2 linked regions of the Pseudosulfitobacter pseudonitzschiae genome follow. The protein of the gene in region 2 binds, or shares a complex with, the protein of the main gene of each other region. Links are inferred from orthologs where the notes say so. Each region holds a gene or a part of one and is shown on either strand. Other genes may lie near its edges.

Region 1 (3,039 bases), 1.9 Mb from region 2 along the record:
GCATATGATGTTCCGCCAGCTGATCGGGTTGCTGAACCAAGACGCCGAACAGCTTATGGATCGTAACATCGGGTTCAAGGATTACGCCCCGCGTCTGTCACATTATGCAGGGTCGCTGCTGAATGAACTGCACGGCCACCACCATATCGAAGACGCCCATTATTTTCCGCAACTGGTCCAGTTGGACGGTCGGATCGAGCGGGCCTTTGATCTGTTGGAAAGCGACCATTTGGCAATGGACGGGCTGCTGCATGGCATGGCCAATGGCGCCAATGCGGTGCTTAAAGGCGGAGAGATCGGTACGTTCCGCGACACGCTGACCGATTTCGGCACGCTGCTGGAACGCCACTTGACCGATGAGGAAGACATCGTGGTGCCGGTCGTGCTGGAAACGGGTTTTCAGGGGTAGGCTGTCCTACCGCTTACCTCCGTACCGTGATTTTCCGCCGCGCATGCCGCCACGGCCTCCGGTGCTACGGCCCGAGGCCTTTTGCGCGTCGCCTACCGCCTTTTCCACAGCATATTGCCGCGCCATCGGGTCGTCGGCCACGACCAGATCGACAGCTTCCAGCCGTTTGACTTCGTCGCGCAGTCGTGCGGCCTCTTCGAACTCAAGGTTTTCTGCGGCCTTGCGCATGTCGGTGCGCAGCCCTTCCAGAACCGTCTGCAAGTTTCCGCCCACCAGACCTTTGTCGATCTTGGCTGTCACACGGCTTTGGTCGGTGTCTCCTTTGTAGAGACCGGCCAGAATATCCTCGACGTTCTTTTTGACTGTCGCAGGCGTAATCCCGTGTTCCTTGTTATAGGCAAGCTGCTTGTTGCGGCGGCGTTCGGTTTCGCCCATCGCGCGTTCCATGCTGCCGGTGATGCGGTCGGCATACATGATGACCCGCCCGTCAGCGTTCCGCGCAGCCCGTCCGATGGTTTGCACCAGTGACGTTTCGGACCGCAAAAAGCCCTCTTTGTCGGCGTCCAGAATGGCCACCAGCCCGCATTCGGGAATATCCAGACCTTCGCGCAGCAGGTTGATCCCGATCAGTACGTCGAAGGCGCCCAGTCGTAGATCGCGCAGAATCTCGATCCGTTCGATGGTGTCGATGTCGCTGTGCATATAGCGCACGCGGATGCCCTGTTCGTGCATGTATTCGGTCAGGTCTTCGGCCATGCGTTTGGTCAGCGTGGTGCACAGCGTGCGCATACCATTGGCGGCCACCTTGCGCACTTCGTCCAGCAGATCGTCGACCTGCATCTCGACGGGGCGAATTTCGATCATCGGATCGACCAGACCGGTGGGGCGGATCACCTGTTCGGTGAACACGCCGCCGGTTTGCTCGATCTCCCACGCGGCGGGCGTGGCGCTGACAAAGACCGATTGCGGGCGCATGGCGTCCCATTCCTCGAACTTCAGCGGGCGGTTGTCCATGCACGAGGGCAGGCGGAAACCATGTTCCGCCAAAGTCATCTTGCGTCTGAAGTCACCCTTATACATGCCGCCGATCTGCGGCACGCTGACGTGGCTTTCATCGGCAAAGACGATGGCATTGTCGGGGATGAATTCGAACAGGGTGGGGGGCGGCTCCCCGGGGGCGCGGCCAGTCAGATAGCGCGAATAGTTTTCGATACCGTTGCACACGCCCGTGGCTTCCAGCATTTCCAGATCAAAGTTGGTGCGCTGTTCCAGCCGCTGCGCCTCCAGCAGCTTGCCGTCGCCCACCAACTGGTCCAGCCGCATCCGCAGCTCTTTCTTGATGCCGATGATCGCTTGGCTCATCGCCGGTTTCGGCGTCACGTAGTGGCTGTTCGCATAGACCCGGATATGATCCATTTTGTCGGTCTTTTCGCCAGTCAGCGGGTCAAACTCGGTGATGCTCTCCAGTTCTTCGCCAAAAAACGACAATCGCCATGCGCGGTCGTCAAGGTGGGCGGGAAAAATCTCCAGCGCATCGCCGCGCACGCGGAAGGCACCCCGAAAGAACGCTTGATCGTTGCGCTTGTATTGCTGGGCCACCAGATCGGCGATTACTTGACGCTGGTCGTACATCTGCCCGACTTTCAGGTCTTGCGTCATCGCGCCATAGGTCTCGACCGAGCCGATGCCATAGATGCACGACACCGACGCCACGATAATCACATCGTCACGTTCCAGCAGCGCCCGCGTGGCCGAGTGGCGCATACGGTCGATCTGTTCGTTGATCTGGCTTTCTTTCTCGATATAGGTGTCCGACCGCGCCACATAGGCCTCGGGCTGGTAGTAGTCATAGTAGCTGACGAAATATTCGACTGCGTTATCGGGGAAAAAGCCTTTGAACTCGCCATAAAGCTGCGCCGCCAGCGTTTTGTTCGGTGCCAGAATGATGGCAGGGCGCTGGGTTTCTTCGATCACGCGGGCCATCGTGAAAGTCTTACCTGTTCCTGTGGCCCCCAACAAAACCTGATTTTGTTCGCCTGCCAGAACACCTTGGGTCAGTTCGGCAATGGCTGTGGGTTGGTCGCCTGCGGCCTCGAACTCTGTGTGCAATGTAAAGCGTTTTCCGCCCTCAAGCTTGGGGCGGTTTTTTACGTCGGGCGCAGGGTTCGACAACACCGGCGCAGACGAGTCGGAGTGGGCGTAGGGCATGGCAATCTCGCTTTCACCTCCCAACTTGGCCCGTTTCGCGACGGGCGCAAGGGGGTGGCGGGGCATTGCTGTCAGAAATTGTCAGCAGCAGAGTGAGGACAACTGCAGCGTGAGAATAATTTACAAGCACGTAAAGCGTAAAGATAGAAAAGCGCGCCACGCCGCGTTAATCTTTTCAGTAGTTTTTACCGGATGTTTGTTATGCGCCTGATTTCGCTTACCCTTGCCCTCCTTTCACTGGCCACCAGTGCTTTGTCCCAGATCCCCGATGGCTATTGCGCCGTAGTGCTGTCGTTGCGTCCGACGCTGGCGCTGGCGGCGGACGATGTGCGTGCCCGCTGGTCCGACCGCGACACCACTGTCTATCTGTCGCAAAACGGCTGGTACGCCATCACCGCCCAAGTGGTGCACATGGAACGTGC
Region 2 (3,179 bases):
GCCACGCCCCGTGACGTATTGAGTTGTGCGGACAGCTTAGGAAGGGCAGCACGGGGACGCGCCCGTACACAGCCGCTTCCATCGCCACCCGCGATTCACGTACATCCAAGGCTGGTTTCCGGGCTTGGGGCGGGTGGCCTTGCGGCCCGCGACTGACACCTTCCCGAAGGGTATTCCCCAGTGGTATTGCCAATCACATCCCACCCTCACCGTTGCGGGGGCAGCGCCGGCATTTCACCGGCTTCCCAATTCTCCGCCCGTGGGCGGCACCTTGGATGTTCAGACTAGGCGGGCGGCCTGCGCACAGCAAGCGCAAAGGCGGTTGCGGGCGATCATTTCAGACGCGCCCGCAGGCAGGGATCAAAACGGAATGTCGTCCGTGCCGGTGATGAATTTCGACACGACCTTCTTGGTTCCCGCCTTTTCAAAGTCGATCTCCAGCTTGTCGCCCTCGATCCCCACCACCGCGCCATAGCCGAACTTTTGATGGAATACCCGTTCGCCCACGGTAAAGCTGCTGACCGCACTGGCGTCGATTGTGGTGTTGCGGGTTTCGCGTGGCTGGCTGACCGACCGGTCCTGGCTGCGCGCCTGCAACCGCCGCCATCCGGGCGAATTATAGACGTTCGCCTCGGCTGCGGCCTCGTGCAGACGGGATTTGACACCCGCCATACCGGCAGCGCCGTAGTTGCCACCGTGCAGGCCCGGCGGGGTCAGAACGTCCACGTGATCCGATGGCAATTCGTCGATGAACCGTGACGGCAGCGCCGATTGCCATTGCCCAAAGACGAACCGGTTGGACACGAAGGAAATTGTGCAGACTTCTTCGGCACGGGTGATGCCGACATAGGCAAGGCGGCGCTCTTCCTCCAGTCCCTTGACCCCGCTTTCGTCCATCGAGCGTTGCGAGGGGAACAGACCGTCCTCCCAACCCGGCAGAAAGACCATCGGGAATTCAAGACCTTTGGCCGCGTGCAGGGTCATTATGCTGACCTTGGCGCCCTCGCCCTCTTGTTCGTTGTCCATGATCAGGCTGACGTGTTCCAGAAACCCCTGAAGGTTCTCGAAGTTGTGCAGCTGGTTGATCAGTTCCTTGAGGTTTTCCAGACGCCCCGCCGCTTCGGGCGTCTTGTCGTTCTGCCAGTGGGCGGTATAGCCGCTGTCGTCGAGGATGATTTCGGCCAGTTCGATATGGTTGTAGTCGGGCGGCGTGTCGGTTTCCGTGTCCACCACGCTGTCGTCGTCGTCCATGATCCGGGTGCCACTGGCGCGCATCATGGCAGACCAACGGTCGATCCCCTCGACCAGCTTGCGGAGCTCGGTCCCGCCCTTGCCCTTGATCAACCCCTGCTCGACCGCCAGCCGCGCCCCTTCGACCAGGTTGACGCCGTTGGCGCGCGCGGTGATCTGGATGGTCTGCTGTGCCTTGTCGCCCAGTCCGCGCTTGGGGGTGTTCACGATCCGCTCGAACGCGAGGTCGTTGTCGTTGGACACCACGATGCGGAAATAGGCCATCGCGTCGCGGATCTCCAAACGCTCGTAGAAACGCGGGCCGCCGATGACGCGGTAGGGCAGACCGATGGTCAGGAACCGATCCTCGAAGGCACGCATCTGGTGCGAGGCGCGCACGAGGATGGCCATTTCGTCGAGGTTCATCGCCCGCAAACCGCGTGTGCCGCGCTGTGCGGCCTCGATCTCTTCACCGATCCAGCGGGCCTCTTCCTCGCCGTCCCAATGGCCGATCAGACGGACCAGTTCGCCTTCGGTCTCTTCCGTCCACAATTCCTTGCCCAGACGGTTCGCATTACCTGCGATCACGCCGGAAGCGGCGGCCAGAATATGCGGGGTCGAGCGGTAGTTCTGTTCCAGCCGGACAACATGCGCGCCCGGAAAATCCTTTTCGAACCGCAGGATATTGCCCACCTCGGCGCCGCGCCAGCCATAGATCGACTGGTCGTCGTCACCCACGCAACAGATGTTTTTGTGCCCACCTGCCAGCAGCCGCAGCCACAGGTATTGGGCGACGTTGGTATCTTGGTATTCGTCCACAAGGATGTAGCGGAACCAACGCTGGTATTGCTCCAACACGTCGGGGTGCTTTTGAAAGATCGTGACCATGTGCAACAGCAGATCACCGAAATCGGTGGCGTTCAGGTCGATCAGGCGACGCTGGTATTGGGCATAAAGCTCTACGCCTTTGTGGTTATAGGCCCCCGCATCCGCTGCCGGAATCTTGTCGGGTGTCAGAGCGCGGTTTTTCCACGCATCGATGACACCGGCCAGTTGCCGCGCGGGCCAGCGTTTGTCGTCGATGCCCGACGCGCTGACCAGTTGTTTCAGCAAGCGCAGCTGGTCATCTCTGTCCAGAATCGTAAAGTTCGACTTCAACCCCACCAGTTCCGCATGCCGCCGCAACAGCTTGACGCAGATCGCGTGGAAGGTGCCCAGCCAGGGCATCCCCTCGATCTGCTGGCCCAGCATCTGGCCCACGCGGTTCTTCATCTCGCGCGCGGCCTTGTTGGTAAAGGTCACCGCCAGCACTTCGTTAGGGCGCGCACGACCCATCATCAGCAGATGCACGATTCGCGCGGTCAGCGCGCGGGTCTTGCCGGTGCCTGCCCCCGCCAGCATCAGCACGGGGCCGTCCATCTGTTCAACTGCGGCACGTTGGGCCGGATTCAGACCGTCCAGATAGGGTTGCGGGCGCGCGGCCATCGCGCGTGCGGACAGCGAAGCGCCCTCGAAGGCGTCCATTTCATCGAAATTGCTCATCCCCCCTACATAAATCGGAACGCACATTAAGAAAAGCCATGTTCCCAAAATGTTCCGATTCGGTTTGCGAATTTATGAACGCGGGGCCGATGGCGCGGGAATCTGGCGGTTTGGTCTGAATTCGAGTGTCTTTTGCGGGTTGTTAACCATCGGTAACCAAATCTTAACCATTGCGACCCTACGCTTTCAGCCAGTCGCGCCTGATTGCCTCTGTTCAACCCCGAGAGAGCCGCCATGCTGTTCACGACCGATGCAAAAGAACTGCGCAACATTCTGGATGAATTCGATCTGCCGATGTTCGTGGCGGAACGGCGCGATGACGCCGACCATGACGAATTTGTGCTGCTGGCCAACAATACCCTGCATGAACAGATCACGGGCCTGCGGCTGGAAGACTTAACCATGCG

The links. Proteins that work in one complex are often made in the same cells at the same time.
Region 1: the proteins of SULPSESMR1_RS09675 (region 2) and uvrB are in contact, whole or in part, in a crystal structure (PDB 7EGT), measured with the Thermus thermophilus proteins. The link is inferred for Pseudosulfitobacter pseudonitzschiae from one-to-one orthologs. Residues at the interface, in WP_096412145.1 of Thermus thermophilus: His654, Arg656, Phe657, Gln666, Asp668, Glu669, Lys680, Arg681, Leu682, Ser683, Lys685, Tyr686, Ala687; in WP_096411307.1 of Thermus thermophilus: Glu23, Leu25, Arg26, Asp27, Gly28, Glu29, Arg30, Phe31, Arg55, Glu326, Asp327, Phe328, Glu379, Ser382, Gln383, His398, Gly400, Arg401.

The regions. Positions count from the first base shown.
Region 1 is NZ_CP022415.1:125,781-128,819, forward strand. The notes cover bases 17-2,974. They hold uvrB (excinuclease ABC subunit UvrB), read right to left. Parts: upstream 2,618-2,974; coding sequence 416-2,617; downstream 17-415. Other genes in these bases: SULPSESMR1_RS00575 (hemerythrin domain-containing protein), read left to right, coding at 17-409; SULPSESMR1_RS00585 (S1C family serine protease), read left to right, coding at 2,819-2,974. In the rest of the region: more of SULPSESMR1_RS00575, read left to right, coding at 1-16; more of SULPSESMR1_RS00585, read left to right, coding at 2,975-3,039. UniProt on the Escherichia coli protein: The UvrABC repair system catalyzes the recognition and processing of DNA lesions. A damage recognition complex composed of 2 UvrA and 2 UvrB subunits scans DNA for abnormalities.
Region 2 is NZ_CP022415.1:1,999,100-2,002,278, forward strand. What follows is about bases 67-3,164. They hold SULPSESMR1_RS09675 (ATP-dependent helicase), read right to left. Parts: upstream 2,773-3,164; coding sequence 361-2,772; downstream 67-360. Other genes in these bases: SULPSESMR1_RS09680 (hypothetical protein), read left to right, coding at 3,007-3,164. In the rest of the region: more of SULPSESMR1_RS09680, read left to right, coding at 3,165-3,179. UniProt on the Escherichia coli protein: A helicase with DNA-dependent ATPase activity. Unwinds DNA duplexes with 3'-5' polarity. Translocates on single-stranded DNA with 3'-5' polarity. Initiates unwinding more efficiently from a nicked substrate than double-stranded DNA.